One region of the Bacillus marinisedimentorum genome, then DNA from elsewhere that is predicted to be linked to it. Evidence: riboswitches for the same ligand, from Rfam matches in the RefSeq annotation. Region 1 holds a riboswitch; each other region holds the start of a gene.

What was found. Region 1 has a riboswitch for cyclic di-GMP ahead of A4U59_RS07075 (aspartyl-phosphate phosphatase Spo0E family protein). Riboswitches for the same ligand answer to the same signal wherever they lie in the genome.
Region 2: linked by a shared signal. The riboswitch ahead of A4U59_RS02630 (hypothetical protein) and the one ahead of A4U59_RS07075 (aspartyl-phosphate phosphatase Spo0E family protein) in region 1 are both predicted to bind cyclic di-GMP.
Region 3: linked by a shared signal. The riboswitch ahead of A4U59_RS20790 (anti-repressor SinI family protein) and the one ahead of A4U59_RS07075 (aspartyl-phosphate phosphatase Spo0E family protein) in region 1 are both predicted to bind cyclic di-GMP.
Region 4: linked by a shared signal. The riboswitch ahead of A4U59_RS06395 (DUF192 domain-containing protein) and the one ahead of A4U59_RS07075 (aspartyl-phosphate phosphatase Spo0E family protein) in region 1 are both predicted to bind cyclic di-GMP.

What each region holds. Positions count from the first base shown of each region.
Region 1 covers NZ_LWBL02000024.1:13,316-17,564, forward strand. Annotated here, with positions in the region: gene treC (alpha,alpha-phosphotrehalase) at 1-1,274, opposite strand, end outside; cyclic di-GMP riboswitch class I at 1,959-2,043, shown strand; gene A4U59_RS07075 (aspartyl-phosphate phosphatase Spo0E family protein) at 2,081-2,263, shown strand; gene A4U59_RS07080 (hypothetical protein) at 2,344-2,673, opposite strand; gene A4U59_RS07085 (hypothetical protein) at 2,807-2,986, opposite strand; gene A4U59_RS07090 (hypothetical protein) at 3,070-3,342, opposite strand; gene A4U59_RS07095 (hypothetical protein) at 3,577-3,987, opposite strand.
Region 2 covers NZ_LWBL02000009.1:89,639-93,887, reverse strand. Annotated here, with positions in the region: gene A4U59_RS02645 (GNAT family N-acetyltransferase) at 106-570, shown strand; gene A4U59_RS02640 (YkvS family protein) at 717-908, shown strand; gene A4U59_RS02635 (ATP-binding protein) at 1,047-1,496, shown strand; cyclic di-GMP riboswitch class I at 1,688-1,775, shown strand; gene A4U59_RS02630 (hypothetical protein) at 1,955-2,179, shown strand; gene A4U59_RS02625 (hypothetical protein) at 2,176-2,406, shown strand; gene A4U59_RS02620 (hypothetical protein) at 2,403-2,699, shown strand; gene A4U59_RS02615 (S8 family peptidase) at 2,932-4,053, shown strand.
Region 3 covers NZ_LWBL02000016.1:28,279-32,527, forward strand. Annotated here, with positions in the region: gene A4U59_RS04830 (hypothetical protein) at 1-200, opposite strand, end outside; gene A4U59_RS04835 (LLM class flavin-dependent oxidoreductase) at 202-1,254, opposite strand; gene A4U59_RS04840 (hypothetical protein) at 1,452-1,874, shown strand; gene A4U59_RS04845 (helix-turn-helix domain-containing protein) at 1,958-2,299, opposite strand; gene A4U59_RS20790 (anti-repressor SinI family protein) at 2,377-2,535, opposite strand; cyclic di-GMP riboswitch class I at 2,559-2,647, opposite strand; gene A4U59_RS04850 (anti-repressor SinI family protein) at 3,025-3,240, opposite strand; cyclic di-GMP riboswitch class I at 3,262-3,352, opposite strand; gene A4U59_RS04855 (potassium channel family protein) at 3,581-4,249, shown strand, end outside.
Region 4 covers NZ_LWBL02000021.1:7,210-11,458, forward strand. Annotated here, with positions in the region: gene A4U59_RS06375 (pilus assembly protein TadG-related protein) at 1-485, opposite strand, end outside; gene A4U59_RS06380 (TadE/TadG family type IV pilus assembly protein) at 502-879, opposite strand; gene A4U59_RS06385 (A24 family peptidase) at 876-1,391, opposite strand; gene A4U59_RS06390 (Flp family type IVb pilin) at 1,468-1,662, opposite strand; gene A4U59_RS06395 (DUF192 domain-containing protein) at 1,659-2,021, opposite strand; cyclic di-GMP riboswitch class I at 2,123-2,209, opposite strand; gene A4U59_RS06405 (chemotaxis protein) at 3,987-4,249, opposite strand, start outside.

The DNA of each region.
Region 1 (4,249 bases):
TCTTTATTCCACTGGACTGGCGTCCTTGAATTATCACGGGATTTTTGCTTGATGATTTCAATGATTTCCTTTTCCGGCAAGCCTTTTTCCTCTTTCAGCAGCTTATACATATTCAATGTTTCCACATCGCGGTAATCATCAATTTTATCAAACTTCGGGTTTGTCATGCCGAATTCTTCACCCTGAAAAATGTAAGGGGTTCCCTGCATCATATGAATCGTTGTCGCCAGCATTTTTGCCGATTCATTGAAATACGTCTTGTCATTTCCGTATCTGGTGACGACCCGCGGCTGATCATGGTTACACCAGAACAAAGCGTTCCAGCCTCCGCCCTTGTACATCCCTTCCTGCCATTTCGTAAGAATACGTTTCAGAGCAAGAAAGTCCATCGCACCCAGCGCCCATTTTTCACCATTTGGATAGTCCACTTTCAAATGGTGGAAGTTGAATGTCATACTCAGTTCTTCCCGCGCGGGGTTGGAATATTTCACACAGTCTTCTATTGTCGTGGATGACATTTCACCGACTGTCATTGCCTCGTACATTGACAGGACTTCCGTATTCATTTCATGGAGATATTCATGGACGCGCGGGCCGTCTGTGTAAAACTTCCTGCCGTCGCCGGAATCATCATCCGGAAAGTCCTGGTTTTTAGAAATCAAGTTGATGACATCCAGCCGGAATCCATCAATTCCTTTCTCAAACCAATAATGCATCATGTCGTACACTTGCCGGCGGACTTCTTCGTTTTCCCAATTCAAATCTGCCTGGGTTACATCGAATAGGTGCAGGTAATATTGTCCTGTCTGCTCATCATATTGCCAGGCATTACCTCCAAATTTAGACTCCCAGTTCGTCGGCGGGTCTCCGTTTTCCTTGCCGTCTTTCCAAATATAATAGTTGCGGTAACGATTATCCTTGGATTTGCGAGATTCCTGGAACCATTCATGCTCAGTAGATGTATGATTCACGACCAGGTCCATGATGACTTTCAGGCCGCGGCCATGTGCTTCCTCAAGCAGCCTTTCGAAATCCTCCATTGTTCCATACTCTTCATGGACGGCATAATAATCACTGATATCATAGCCGTTATCACGCTGGGGAGATTGGTAAACCGGTGTCAGCCACAACACATCGACACCAAGCTTTTTAAAATAATCAAGCTTTGCGATGATACCCGGAATGTCACCTATTCCATTTCCGGTTGTATCATTGAAACTTTTCGGATAGATTTGATATACAACGGCTTTGCGCCACCATTCTTTGTAGTTCATACTAAAACCTCCAGACATCGTTGGTTGGTAGTCTATATTGAAACGGCACTGGCTGAACAGCTCTCGCCGATTCCAGCATAAATCGCTGCTGACGATGGCCTCTGTCCGATTGCATTGTTCATTTATAAGCATACAAGTGACTGCGGGCGAACAGAAGAAACAAGGTCCGCTCCGAGGAATGAATGGGAAGGCTTATCTGGAAGCCTGCATAGGAAGTTGGTTCCCCTGTAAGACTATCATCTAATATGACCTTGCCGAAAAACGACAATCCGGTTTAACACAGCTTGATGAAAAATAAACAATAAGTTCTGTATCGGTCTTATGAATTTTCCCTTAAAACAAAAATAAATCACGTAAGCGGTTTCGGTTAATCCTTTCATCCAAAGTATACTTGTCTATACAAGTAGAGTCAATTCTGCAATTAAATTTTTTACTCGTATAGGGGAACAGTTATCTTACGATTACAGGATAAAGTAACGTTGTATCTGATTTACCCCGTTCGCGGTAAAGGATAATCCTCACCATTCCCGAAAAGGAATGAATACAAGCCAATCATTTACGGAAACCTTTTTTGGCCATTTGTCCAACGAATGAATGATAATTTTGAAATAAATTTAAAAAATAGGGTAAATATGGTATTATAACTTAAGATAACCCTGGTTACACCGATATAATGGGTAGAGATATGATAAAAGGCAAATTAAGTGAAAGCTTAAGACGCAAAGCTACAGGGGCTAACCGATTCCTCGCATGCCAGCCAGCTGCTCGCAAACTTCTGGTCAATCGACCGGAAAGGGTGATGTGAAATGAACCGCCACAAACGGCTTACAACAGAGATAGAGGAATTACGGCAAAATCTTTATAAAGCGGCTTCGGCAGCTGAAACGTATACATCCGCGGAAGTGATCAATTTGAGTAAGAAGCTTGATACTAAACTTAATGAATTGACAGGCTATATACAGCAATCAAGCACCGGCCAGACATCATAGGAAGGTGTTATTCGAAGTACCCTGTTTCAGCATGTGAAACACAAGCATGAAAAAAGACGGCTATGGCTTTGCCGTCTTGATCAGTCGCGCTTTTTAGGTTTGGCGTGCCATGCTTCGCCAAATATTTCCCCGTCAGGTCCAACATGGTACATTGCCAGCCAGGATGCCTCCTTTGCTCCATCCAGGCTGATGTAAACTTCCCACCCATCACTCGCTGCATTATTTTCCACTTTAGACACTTGCATCTTGTCTTTCTGAGCATTTTCGACACTGTATTCCATCATATCCTCTTTTGCCTGACTCAAGGCAATTTTTTCAGCTTTTTCACTCGTGATCTCCTCTGATGCCTGCACTCCGCAACCCGACAGCAAGATGAATGAACATATGAAGACAGCTTTGAGGTTACTCATTCTTTCCCACCTTTGTTTCTCGTTTACTATTCTTTACCCCAATTTTTGAAAATTCACTCATAGGCAGGGGAAAACTGACACAGAAGATGGTTATTGAAAACGAAAAAGAGGCCCCACGGCCTCTTTTAATGAATCAATGGTTGTCTTTATAAATGACTAGCAAACCTTCCAATTTACTTCCGTCATCTGAGGTAATGCCATATCTTACATCGAGGATTTCCGCATCCTCATTATCCCGGAACCACCTGTTCGCTTCTTCCGCATTGTTGAATCGTACAATCCTTGTCTCTCCAGCTTTAACATTCAAAGGCATTTTTTACAACATCTCCTTCAATTAGTCTCCGAAATTCTTTTCCCTTGCAGGTTAACATCCAAACAGGGTTTCGTCATTGCGGCTTAAGTACCTTTTTCCAGTTCCTCTACCTTTTTATCTGCCGCTTCCTTGAAGCACTTTATCGTTTTGACAAACACTACAGCTGTGTATGCAGATGCGGCAAAACCAGTTGCAATCTGCCATTCGTTCCAGCTTGCATTTGCAACATATACCCCTGATGCAACAATGTATAAAAATGTAACGAGGGCATGAATCTTCCAGGCAGGGTATAGAAATTGAATCAAGCTAACAATGGAAAAGGTGACAGTCAGCCAGGCCACTATGTATATGCTCATAAAGAAAATTAAATCCAAGCGCTCCCCTTCTTTCCAAACTTGAATGTTTTAGCCTTTTATTGCTTTACCCTATTTCGGATTGTATTATTCTGCATTTTCGTTACTACCTTAGATTCTTGTTGAAAATATGAATTCCTGTCATTTTTTCAAATTTAGAACTTTTGTTGGCTGGCTGACATCCTCCATCAGACAAAAGACATACAGATGCAGAAGAGGCGCTCGTCATGCAGCAGATTATACAGAAATCCATTTGATTTCCGTTTCACCGGCCGCTTTTTCAGCTTTATGGAAAGGGGCAGCACGCAACGTTTGGAAAGAAATTTCTAATGAATAATAATCCCATATTTCTCCATAATAATTCCCGTTTCCGCTTCTTCCTCCTGCAAAAGAAGAAAAAGTATACAAATATTGTTCTGAAAGGGATCGGCTCTGTGCACTCGGCAGCATCTCAATTGTCGTAATCGTGCTCCTCACTGTGCGTCCGCTTTCATCCACAACCGTTTCCACCTTGTAAACGACCGGCTTTGCTTCCAGGAAACGTTCTGTTTTCAACGAAGCTTCATGAAGGGAAAATTGCTGTGTACACCCGGCAAGGATTATAATCGCGCTTAGAAATGGTAAAATGGTTCGTTTTATTATGAACATCGTTTTTCATCCTTACGATTCAAAAATGGTATGTCTTCTTTACTTTAAATCTGATGCCGTACAATTACACACAGCAAATGACCGGGAGATTGGTCCATTGTTGTGATGAGTGCGAACACTCGCTTGGATATCCAGTTTTTTGGAGGATTTGATGAATATATTCATATCAGGATGGAGCAATGGCTTGTTAAAAAAGAACAAATGCACAAGGCGCCCGCTTAGCAGCGTACGCATAAGCGGGGTACCCGCAGGGAGGTCCTCT
Region 2 (4,249 bases), on a different contig from region 1:
AACCATGAATTAAAAGCGTTTGTACCAAGCGTTTTTTGTGATAATTATCATCTTCTTTAATTATATACGGAGGCTTTTTTAATTTGTATGGCAGGAGGAGCAGACATGTATAAGTTCAGGAGGCTCACCCAGAAAGAGGCAGAAGAGATAGCGTTTCGATGGCAATATGCAGGGGAATATGCATTTTATGATATGGAAGCAGACGAAGAGGATCTTGAGGAATTCCTGGATGAAGAAAAACGCGGGAATCATTACTTTGCCGTATTGGAGAATGATGATTTAATCGGCTTCTTCAGCTTTGTGAAAGCTGCTGAAGAGCAGTCTGTCGATATCGGGCTGGGCATGCGGCCTGATCAAACGGGAAAAGGAAAGGGCTATGAGTTTCTAATGGCAGGTTTGGGGTTTTGCAAGCAGGTCTGGAAGCCGAATGAAATCACACTTGCAGTTGCTCTTTTCAATAAAAGGGCGATCAAGGTATATGAAAAAGCGGGTTTCGAAGCAGCCGGAACGTATGAGCAGCATACGAATGGCGGGACGTATGAGTTTCTTAAAATGGTTTATAAAAAATAAGTCGATTGCTGCCGATAAAAAAGATAGAAGAAGTTTGCAGGACGATTCCTTTTTTAGTAAAATGATATTATTTTAAGGTTCAATCAGCAAAGGCCAGCCTTTTATTCCTGTTTTCCTTTGCTGAAGACGTTGGAGGAGGTCGTGATATGATGGAGGCAAAAGTAGGCGACATTGTGGAATTTAAAGACGGATGGTACGGAAAGGTTGAAAAAGTGCTGACGAACAGCGTAATTGTGGACTTAACGGTAATGGACCATCTGGATGAACTGGAATTCGAATTTGAGAAAACAGTTGTAGCCCATAAAAATTACAAGATCGTCAAAAGCGTGGGCGTATAGTATTATAACTTCAGGTGAAAACCCGGCAGTCCTTACGAATCATCGGACAGCCGGGTTTTGTGCGCTTAACAGGTTTACCACTTCCGCAACGGGGGAATCACATTATATATATAAAGTCTACAGTAGAGGGGACCAGCTGTGAGATATGAAGTGGAAATCCATACCAAAGAAGATGTGAAGGCAGCGCTGTTGTGTGCAAAAAAAGTAGCAGAAAATGCTGGGTTTTCAAAATTTGAAGAACAGCAATTGCTTGTCTCTGTTTCAGAGCTAACCCATAACATCATCAAGCATTCCGGATCATCTGGAAGGTTCATATGTTATTCCAATGAACGGGGGATCCACCTTGAAATTGAGGATAGTGGAAAAGGGATCACGGACCTTCCCCGTGTGCTGAAAGAAAGCCATCCCCCGTCCTCTAGAGGTCTTGGTCTTGGCCTTCGCGGCGCCAAAAGGATTATGGATAAATTTTCCATAATGTCTTCACCTGATGAAGGAGTTAAGATTTATGCATTGAAGAAGGTGAAGAGGCCTTTATTGGGTGCTCTTATTCAGTTGGCAATCGTCGACTTTTCGTTTTTTCTATTCTAAAAAAATATTAATTTACAAATTGTTCACCGCCCAAAATCAAGGGCGGTTTTATTTTTACTTAATGACTGGAATATAAAACCATTTTAAAGGAGGAAATACATGGTAGAATAGACCTAATTGTGTCAAATTATGTTGAAAAATGCAATCTAAACTACTATAATTAGCTACAAATCTATAGTTCTGATAAAGAACATCGATAATGGCAAACTTGGCCGAAAGGCAAGGACGCAAAGCTGCGGGTCTAATACTCGAAAGGGTGATGACAGCCGGGTTACCGAAATGTTTATGGAGAAATCCATATTCTTTGGTCTGTGCGGGAATTGCCATGGGGAGGCAATTCCTTTTTTTACTTTAGGTCGTGTTAAATCACAATGTTGATTTTTAATGAAGGTGATTGGAGAGGAAATCAACAACGTCATTTAACAGACCCTTACTTTTTGAATGGGAGTCGGAGGCTTATGGACAAACAGAACTATAACCGGTTGGTACGTGAGAACAGAATGCTGTCTGTCATGTTGAAAAGACAGTCAGGTAAAAAGTCATTTATCGGACAGCTGCTGAAGTATGATGAATCTCTTGATTCGTATCTTTTCTATGATACAGACTTGAAAAATGTTTGGCACTTGCTGGGGAATGAAATTGAGAACATTGAATTAGCAGGCGAAGGGGGCGGCGGATTATGAATACAGTGTATTTCGGTTCGGTCGAATTTTTTGAAATGGAGTTAAGGTCACGCCTGGAAAAAGGTGTATCTGAAATGGATTTTGTCAAAGCAAGGCAAACGGTCATGGATGAAATAGAGGACTTCGTATGCAGGGATTTCATTAAGCAGGAGTGCCTAAATAACCTTTCAGCTGCTTCGATAAAAGTTCAGCATGCAGTTTTCGGTGAAAGAAGTGAACAGGCATGAGGTATACGATTTCAGACATCCAGCTTAAAAAAGGGAAAGTCAGGCTGATTTGCCAGGATTTAATGGAGGAAGCGACCCTTCATGTATCACTCGACCCGGATACACTGGAATGCCTTGATCCGTTCATTCCGGAAGACCTGCAGAGATGCATCGGCAAAAACAGAAATGATATATTCCTTTCTTTACAGGCGATTGCACTCAATGAGGGCAGAAAGGAAAGAAAAGTGGAGTGGAGAAATGAGACTTCCATTCTGCATGAATTGCCGATCAATCCGATCTATTTACCCTATTAAAAGTATTTATAGATTTGTTAACCAAAATACTAGCATTTAACACCTTAATTCGAAATTGAGGTGTTTTTTTGTTGTTAAAAAAGTTGGGAAACCAGCTGCGCAAATTGCGCATTACACCTTGTTTTGTCAAGCTTGTTTCCCAATAACATATCGGTAATTTGTATGTTATCGTATTATTATAAATATTCAGAAACTTTGAGCGGCTGCTCTCTGTTTCAGAAGGAGGATAAGTATGAAAAACCCATGGAAGTTCACAGGATTTATCTTAACGTTCTTGCTGGCTTTTTCAATGATATTCAGCAGTTTTGCCAGCGCTGCGCCGGAGAAGGGTCAGGTCAATGATTATTTGATCGGGTTCAAAGACAGGGTCAACCAAAATATCGTGAAAAACCAGGGCGGAAAAGTCCTTCATGAGTACAAATTCATGGAGGTTGTCCACGCGAAGCTGCCGGAGCAGGCAGTACAGGCACTTGCCAATAATCCTAATATCGCTTATGTGGAAGAAGACCACAAGGCATATGCAATCGGCCAGACGGTTCCGTGGGGCATCACGCACATCAATGCGGATGATGTTCAGGCAACAGGGAATACGGGTTCTGGTGTAAAAGTTGCGATTCTTGATACGGGAATTGATGCAAGCCACGAGGATTTAAGTGTGGCAGGCGGTGCCAGCTTCATCGCTGCGGAACCGGATCCGTATAATGATGGAAACAGTCACGGCACGCATGTTGCAGGTACGGTGGCCGGCCTCAATAACACAGTTGGTGTGCTCGGTGTTGCCCCGTCCGCGAATTTGTATGCTGTCAAGGTACTCGATAGTGCCGGAAGCGGTACATACAGCGGCATCATTCAAGGCATCGAGTGGGCTGTTTCAAACGATATGGATGTCATCAGCATGAGCCTTGGCGGCAGCAGGGGCTCAACATCTCTTCAGCAGGCAGTTGATAATGCTTATAACAGCGGCGTTCTCGTCGTTGCGGCTGCTGGAAATGACGGAGCAAAAGGGAAAAGAAACACAATTGGCTATCCTGCCAAATATGCATCAGCGATGGCTGTAGGTGCAGTTGACGACAGCAACAACAGGGCATCGTTCTCCAGTGTAGGTGATGAACTGGAAATTATGGCACCGGGTGTAAATGTCCTGAGCTCTGTTCCAGGAAACGCTTATGACTACTTTAACGGGACATCGATGGCAACCCCTCATGTTTCAGGGGCGGCAGCTCTTATTTTGGCTGACAATCCATCGTTAAGCAATGTCCAGGTCCGCGGTATCTTGAACAGTACAGCAATTCCGCTTGGTGATGTATTTTACTACGGAAATGGAGTGCTGGATGTGCAAGCGGCAGTTCAATAAAAAATGAAAGAAAAGCCCCGGCGGCTGCCGGGGTTTTTCTTGTGGAATGGTGATGGGTTTATACCTAACAGAATAAAAAAAGGGAGCATACATAAATGTGATATCAACTTTTAAAAAAGCTCTTTGTCGTTCTAACCTGCCCGCGAGTGAAGGATAAAAGGGAACCCTAAAACTTTAATGTTGTTGTAGCCATCAA
Region 3 (4,249 bases), on a different contig from region 1:
CCGGCTTCCTCTTTCGGCACGATGAGCTCCAGCGTTTTTAAAAGGGCAGGATTATCCGCTTGCTGCGGGTAGGCCTGCCTGTATAATGCCAGGGGATCAAGATCGTTGTTGACACACCACTGGGCAAAAACGAGAATCATCATCTGTTCATCCTGCTTGTATCGGTCAATGATTTCCTTTTCGAGATTTTCTCTATCCATTTCAACTTCCTCCTTCCCTTAAAAACACGTCTGCCAGCAGCTCATACGACCGCACTCTCGATTCATAATCAGGGGTGATGGTTACAATCATCAGTTCCTCAGCCTGATACTGTGCTGCTAACCCCGTCAGCTTCTGTTTGATTACGGAGGGGCTGCCAATCACATCTTTTTCCATTTTCATATCAGCGGTTTCCTGCTGTTCAGGTGTGAGGTGTTTATACAAGTCTTCAACAGGATTCGTTATAAAAGGCACTTTACGACCGAGATCCTGTTCTTCTTTTATGACACTTCTCGCAGCAGCATTACGTGCAAGCCTGGCCGCTTCTTCATCGGATTCGGCACATATGGCGGAAATGGCGATGATCACTTCCGGCTCACTGGAAAAATGGGAAGGCTGGAAGTCTGTGCGATACTGGTGCACTGCTGCAGGTCCGTCTGAATTGCTCATAAAATGGCCGAATGCAAGCGGAACGCCGATTTCGGCAGCAAGCTTCGCGCTTTTCTCACTCGTTCCAAGCAGCCATAACTCAGGAGGAATGCCTGGCAGCGGATGAGCCTCCGCTTCTTTGAGCTCATGATCGCCGGGAAGAGAATTTGAGAGCCATCCGGCAAGATCACACATATCTTCAGGAAAACGGCGGACATTTTCAAGGTAGTTGCCGCTGAGCGCCATTGTTGCATGCGGGGGACCGCCTGGTGCACGCCCGACTCCGAGGTCAATCCGGCCAGGATGGAGGACGGAGAGCATGTGGAATGTTTCGGCAACCTTATACGGGCTGTAATGCGGCAGCAGCACAGCGCCTGAGCCGACACGGATGCTGCTTGTCCTGTCAGCGATTTTTGATATCATAATTTCCGGTGAGGGGGAAGCGAGATTATAGAGCTGGTGGTGCTCCGCCACCCAGTAACGGGTGTAGCCTAACCGGTCGGCGGCTTCAGCAAGTTTGAGTGTTGCCATCAGTGCATCTGCGGCAGTTTTTCCTTCTGTTACCGGTGATTGGTCGAGAATACTTAACTTCATGATCGGAATCCCTTCCTTTACATCCTTCACCATCTACATTAGCCTCCAGTGGCGGGATGGACAAATGAAAAAGTTCGAAACAGGGAGAAAAACTCAGAAAAAAGGAGAATAACAAGCTTTTTGTTCTTAATAGAGAATAATAATGTTCATTATAATGTTTTAACATCTTCTTCTTGTACCTTATAATGAAAGTGATAGTTCTTTAAAAAGAACGAAGGGGAGCGGACGGAATGGAGAATGGAATGGAAAACGGAACGGAAAAAAAGATGTACATCACTCATCTTCTGGAGCAGCCGATCAAAGGTAAAATTGCCGTTTCGGCGGTAGATGAAAAGCATATGAAAACAAACAAAGGAACAGTGCTGATCACACTGTTAATGACAGACGGGCTGGAATTCATCAGCCACCTGAACTTCCCTGTTTCCGACCGGATCAGGCTGATACTGGAGTTTCCAGCCGGGGAGGAGCAATGGTCGCTTTTGGGATCAGTCCGCCATAAAAAACAATATCGCGGATACCTCAACAAATACATATTCCACTTCCAGATGGAAGGAAAACCGTTATATGAAATGGAATTCCGCAATATGCTGAAGGAACTGGCGGTAAAAACAGCCTGGGAAACCAATGTACCGGCAGATGACCACCTTCACTGAAAAGAAAAAGGGGTTAAGGGCATGCTGCCGGCTAACATATGAAAAAGCTGCCGCCGGAATCGGCAGCAGCTCAAATTGTGCATTTAATCTTTTTTCGTGTTCTGGACCCGCCATTTATTGAATTCCAGGAACTCGCGGAATTGTTCCTTGCTTACTCCGGATTCCATGGCTTCCTGGACAAGCTGTGCCCACTCAGGATCGAGATTTTCCTCAGCGTCTTCCTTGTTCGCTTCATCCAACAGCAGGGTCTCAACATTTATGCCAAGTACAGATGAGATTTTTTCAAGAAATTGTATGGAAGGGTTAGATTGAATGTTGCGCTCGATTGAACTCAGGTAGGATTTTGCTACGCCTGCCCGGTCTGCTAACTCAGTCAGTGAAAGTCCTCTTTCTTTCCGATACCGTTTAACACGTTCTCCGATCATGGCCATCCCTCATTTAGCTCTCTTTTCGTTATGTTAACAGTATAGCAATAACGGGGATGTTCTGTAAATAGAACGGATTATGTATTTTTTATATAGGACTTTTCGTGCTTCATTTGCAGGAGATAATGCTGCGGATCATTCAGAAAGCTGCTTATGTCCTCTTTCGTTAAACCTCCTTCCTTTGCCTCAATCAACAGTTCCACCCATTCCTGATCAAGCCGTGTGTTCGTTCCCATTGTTTTACCCTCCATGTTCCCTTCCAGGCAATCCAGCTGTCATAGAATGATCATTCCCTTAGACCTGTGATTTTGCGCCCCTGCCTTTCGGCCAGGTTAGCCCTTGTTCTGGAGGTTGAATTTTCCACCCGGGGAAGCTATACAAGTAATGATAAATCGAAACAAGTAAGAAGTCTGTCTAATTTTGCTAAAGTTATCGAACTTTTACGACAATTGTAACTTAAGTTATTCGCTGGGTGTAACGGCGATATAGGGGTAGTTTTGGAAAAACGAGGAGGTATGCAAAAGATTTTATTACAATAAAGCTATAATCAGATGAAGAATGTGTATTTTCTTTTCAGGATATAAAATTCGACAATTTCGTTAATCCACAAGAAAGGAAAGATAAAATCAGGAATATATACCCAAACAAGCGATAAAGTGAGTAAAAGCCTGGGTGAAAGAAAAAACAGCCTTTGGCCCCAATAAGGGTAAGGCTGAAGGAAAGTACTACTGGAGAGCTTCTTCTGGTTGCCCGCCTGGAACAGCTCCTTTGCTTACATAATGGAGCGGCTCCTGGGGGCTGTCGGAATGCGGACCGTTGTGTAAAAGGAAGTTTCTAATCTCATCTGCTGTAAAACCCATTTCTTTAGCCTTGCGCATCAAATCTGCCCATTCATGGTCAAAAGACTGTTTTTCATCATTTAGCACAAATATGTGTGCCATGACCCATTCTCCGTTCCGCTTTCAGGCAGGCCAGCTGCCATGGGGCAATTGCGCCCTTTAGACCTGAACCTTTGCGCCCCTGTTTTTTCAAACAGGTTTACCTTTTTCTGAAGGTCATTTTTTGGTCCGAAAATTTGACACGTCAGCTTCTGCAAAGGTTTACACCAGTCCCTCCTTTTCCTTTTATAAGCTGTTTCTATTATATAATAAAAGAAAAAATTATTGCTGATTTTCGATTAATAATCTTTGATATTTCTTACCTTGTTCACGATTGTAAACATTTTGTCATAGTAGAATGGATGAAGGGGAAAGACTAGACAAAAAATCGGGGGAGTTTGCAATGGATGCGTTAAAGTCATTGTTATATGGTATTGCAGGTGTGGCGTTTTTAGTCTTATTCGGAACGGCCGGCTACTCCCTTCTGGAGGATGTGTCCCTTTTTGATGCGCTCTGGATGACGATGATCACTGTACTGACCGTCGGGTATGGCGACATCATACCGATGACCGCCGCCGGGAAGATATTTACAATGCTAATCATACCGGTGAGTATCGGGCTTGTGACCTATACACTCGGTTCGCTTGTGGTCATTATGATTGAAGGTATATTTTCGGATACAGTAAGGAGGAAGCGGATGGAGAGGGTAATCGGGAAACAGAAAAACCATATTATTATTTGCGGTTACGGCAGGGTCGGTGAACAGGTTGCCGCCCAGCTTGGGAATGAAGCGGTAAGTTCCGTCATTATTGATAAAGACGGCCGCAGTCTCGAAGAAATGCCAAATGATGTCCTTTTTATAGAGGGGGATGCAACTGAAGATGAAACGCTGATTGCAGCAGGAATTGAACGGGCTGCCGGACTTGTTGCCGCACTTCCGGATGATGCAGATAATGTGTTCATCTCACTGACCGCAAAAGGAATCAATCCGAACATTCAGGTGGTCGCAAGGGCAGAGAAGCTGGAATCAGAAGCAAAGCTGAAACGGGCAGGGGCAGATAAAGTCATTAAT
Region 4 (4,249 bases), on a different contig from region 1:
TCCACTTCGGTCTCATCCACTTTCAATTTATATGTCCTGCCGAACTCGAGCGGGATGGAGTCATCAATACCAAGCGGAGCTGCGCCTGCAGCCCGTGCCATCGGCCCGATCCCGGCGGCTGACTCCGCATCGACAGGAGCAGACTCGATACCGAAAATTTTCGCAAACAGAAGCGGCACATCTTTTTGCAGATTGACCCGGACGGATTGTCCCTTCACGACTCTCACAGCCTGGAGGCTCGGGTCCTCATCATGGGCCGCCAGCACATCGTGTACAATCGCCGTCACTTCCGCCTCCTCACCCGTCAGCTCCTGCGCCCCCGAAAGGGCTGCGGCATTGGCCGTTTTCTGCAGATGGCTCTTCGTGTAAAACAGCATACCGCCATCGAGCACAAGCCCAGCCATTGCAAGCATGGCCATCATTCCGATTGCGGCAAGCACCATGACATTGCCGCGTTCATCACCTGACAATTTTTTCAGCTTCACATTCAACAGCGCCACCTCATTCTATCCGAATTGTCGAATCGGCCGAGATCGGGATATTTCCAGAAAGAATCGTGGACAAGACCGGTGTTACGAGATCGACGGAGTAATCGAAATGGACCGTGATATACTCGCCTGAACGCCTGCCGTTATCTGCAGTGACGCTGATAGTCAATTGTGTGTTTTCCCCCTGGAAATAGTCCCTTGCAAACGTTTCCATTTCAACCTCCGTCTGCCCGAGCCCGCCGAGCCTCACCGTTTCCTGGGCCGCCAGCTGCATATGGATGCTGTAATAAAACACGCGCCCGAAATCAAAAATGCCGGCCATGATAAACAGCATCACCGGAATGAGAAGGGCAGTTTCAACCAGCGCCTGGCCCCGTTCATCCTTTTTCACAGCATCATCCCCTCTTTCCACAGCAGGCTGATGACCGCACCCGCCGCGATGGCGACACCATACGGATACGTGCCGCTCAGATTGCTTTTATCCAGAAGCAGCGGCATGTTCACGCCGGACTTCCTGGCGGTGAAAAAATAAAGTATTGCCGACAGCCTGCGGAACGCCCCGCGCCGAAACAGCATGATGAACAGCGCCATGACACCGCCGGCAAGCGCCATGTAAATGCTCGTATTGGCAACAAATACCGGGCCTTTGACCGCGCCGATTACCGCCAGCAGCTTCACGTCCCCCGCCCCCATGCCGCCCATGAAATACGGGATCAGCAAAATCGCAAACCCGAGTCCGAAGCCGGCAAGTGAATCAAGGAAGCCCGCTGCACCATCCGTAACTGAACTGATCAAAAAGGCGGCGCCAAGAGCTGGAAACAGCACCGCATTATAAATTTTCCGGCTCCGGATATCGGTCACAACACAGACTGCCAGGATCACAATCAGCAACAATGTCGCCATCTCCTGTGCCTCCTTTCCTTATTTCAAAAAAAGCCCTGCGCTTCCTGTGCGCAAGGCTTTCTTATCCAGGCTGTAATTATGGTGTAGTGGAAGAACCTGAATTGGCATTTGTAAGTGCAGTTTTGGCATTTTCGAACAGAGTGGTAATTTCCCCTCTCATCGCAACCAATATCCCTACAACTGCAATCGCAATAATACCTAGAACCAGACCATACTCCGTCATACCCTGTCCTTCTTCTTCAAAAAGAAGGCCTTTCATCTTGTTCATCATAAGTCGTTTCCTCCCCTTCTTATTCTCGTCAAAATCATTCCCGGATTGATTCCTGTTCTTTCGATCGTTCCTGCAGGCAGCTCGATGGCTGAGGCTGCCTCACTGTACACTTTGCTCACTCTTTTTGGTTGCATGTTTTCGAGTACAGCCACCACTTCAAAATGGCTGTCAACAAAAACAACATCGATGGCGTAATTCATGAAAAACGTGTGGATCGAACGGCAGGGTTGAATATGAAGTGCAGAACCGGCTGGAAACGCCCGTGTGAACATCAAACCTTTCAATCTGGAAAAAAATGAGTGTGCATTCGTTATCCGTTCAGCAACGACAATTCCGTTCGCCGTATTCAGCAGCTTCATGTCCGGGATCACCTCCAGCAAAAAAAATTAACCCCGCCTTTACCGAAAGCGGGGTTAGATGAAAATCCATCAATATGCATAACGACCCCCCTATTAAATCTTTCGGTAACTGGCTGGCATAGTGCAAATGCACCTTAGCCCCTGTAGCTTTGCGTCACTGGTTTTCACCAGTTTTGCCTTTATCGAGATTCAGCGAGAGATGTCGTTGAATCCGATATGTTTCTTTGACTCCATCATAAAGTACGACATACTTTTTAACCATCAAGCCTTTTCCTTATCTTTTCCTGTCATTTTATTGTGAATTTAGAATCAGTTTTTGTTGGCCTGAGTAAGTTTTTTGTGCATTTTGTACCTCTTAGAAAAAGTCTGTAAAATAAGCATTTTTCCACTGAAAAAATACATTGATTTATCCGATATATATAAAGTGTCTTTTTTCATTTTCCCTACCCTAATAGATCAGCATTTTCCTCTTTCGGACATTGAATCAGACTGAAAACCTGCTTTAATCGGGCAATCTTCTCCGAGAAAAGTCCTATTCGTAGACTACCTTGATTTTATGTCCGTATATTTTCAATTAAGATTGATCTTTTATTTCGGATAGTTATATTCACCCCCATTTATCCCACTTAATTTCCTATTAAGAGCTAAGACATAACTTCCCGGAGAAGAATGGCGCAACTTTCAAGCAGCCTGCATGAAAGTTGCGGGTTCAGTTATCGGATAGCAATCTATTTCAAGGCAGGATAGTGGAAGAAGAAAAATGACATTCCTGAAGTTTGTCCTTTCCTTTCCGTTGCAGGCATTCGCTTTCCGCGGGGCGTCCGGCAAGCCTCCTCGCTGCGCTGCGGGGTCTTTCCTGTTCGCTAGTCCCGCAGGACATTGAATAAGCTTCCTTGAATCCTCACCGCACGAAGAAATCGCTCTTTATTTTCGAGGAGTCTCATGCCTTCCACTCCAATCCGCTTAGTTGCCAGGCCAAACATTCCAATCCCATTTTAATGAACGTTTTGATCAAGCATCTATCAATCGATCATATCGTACCAACCAAGCGATAGACGATAAAAATGCCTCAAGTCAGAGGAGTTTAGATCATTATAATTATTTCCCCTCTACACTGGTACCTACGGGAGGCAAGAAGAATCGGTATACGATATACGCTATGAAACGGTTGCTTTCCAACCATTCGTTGCCCTTGATGGTGTAACAGGCGATTTCAGTAAAGCGAAACAAACGATATGCAGGAATGTTGATACTGCCAACCATGTCGCGTTATCTTCATTCCAGCGCTGTTTCTCTTTTTAAGTATTTCAATTTATTACGATGTGGCTTGGAAACGTTGCTCATTCACCAGTTGATTGGAGCGGAAGGGGGTGAGACTCCAGCGGGAGTAGCGGGACAGCTGAGACCCCGCAGCGTAAGCGAGGAAGCTCAGCGCCCGCCCCGCGGCAAAGAAGACACTGTGAGTGCGACCGGAGGGAAGCAGGAACAGATGTCGCCCTTGTGCCCTTGGGTGAAAGCGGACCCCCTGCAGCGGAAATCAACAGGTACCATCACATTGCAAAAATGTATGTGAAAGCAAACTGAAGTTGGACCTTATTCAACAAACGGGGGCTTTAATTGAATAAAAGAATATAAAAAGGACGCTTGGAAAATAAAAATCCAAGCGTCTTTTGTTTGCTATTTATACTGTTAATTATGGTGCTGAAAGTAGTGTGTTTTTGCATGTCATTTCACATGTTAATTTAGATTTTCTCCACAGTATCGGAACTACTTAGTGAGAAACCTGGACGTTTTTATCGGCTATTTTCCCTTTGTGATTTCTAACTGAATCCAGAAGCTAAATAGCTGGTGAATGATTATGCGATGCAGCGTCTTCTCTCTCAGAGCTGAACCAGCTAGCAAGAAAGAAGGCTGTTATTTACAATCAAACTCTATGAAGGTTAGGACAGTCCAATAGAAGATAGATTATAATATATAACGGTCGATTTTTTGGACCAATTCTACAATTTCCGGTTTGCTTACCTGGTCCTCTGCGCCCACCCGTTCACCTTTATGCCGCAGTTCATTGGTGATCAGCGATGAAAAAATGATGACAGGCAGCTTTTGCAGGCTGCTGTTTTCTTTAATGCGGCGGGTGAGGTGGTGGCCGTCCATTCTCGGCATTTCGATATCGGTGATGACAAGCTGAATCTCGTCTGCCGGGTCAATGCCTGACGCAGCCAGGCTTT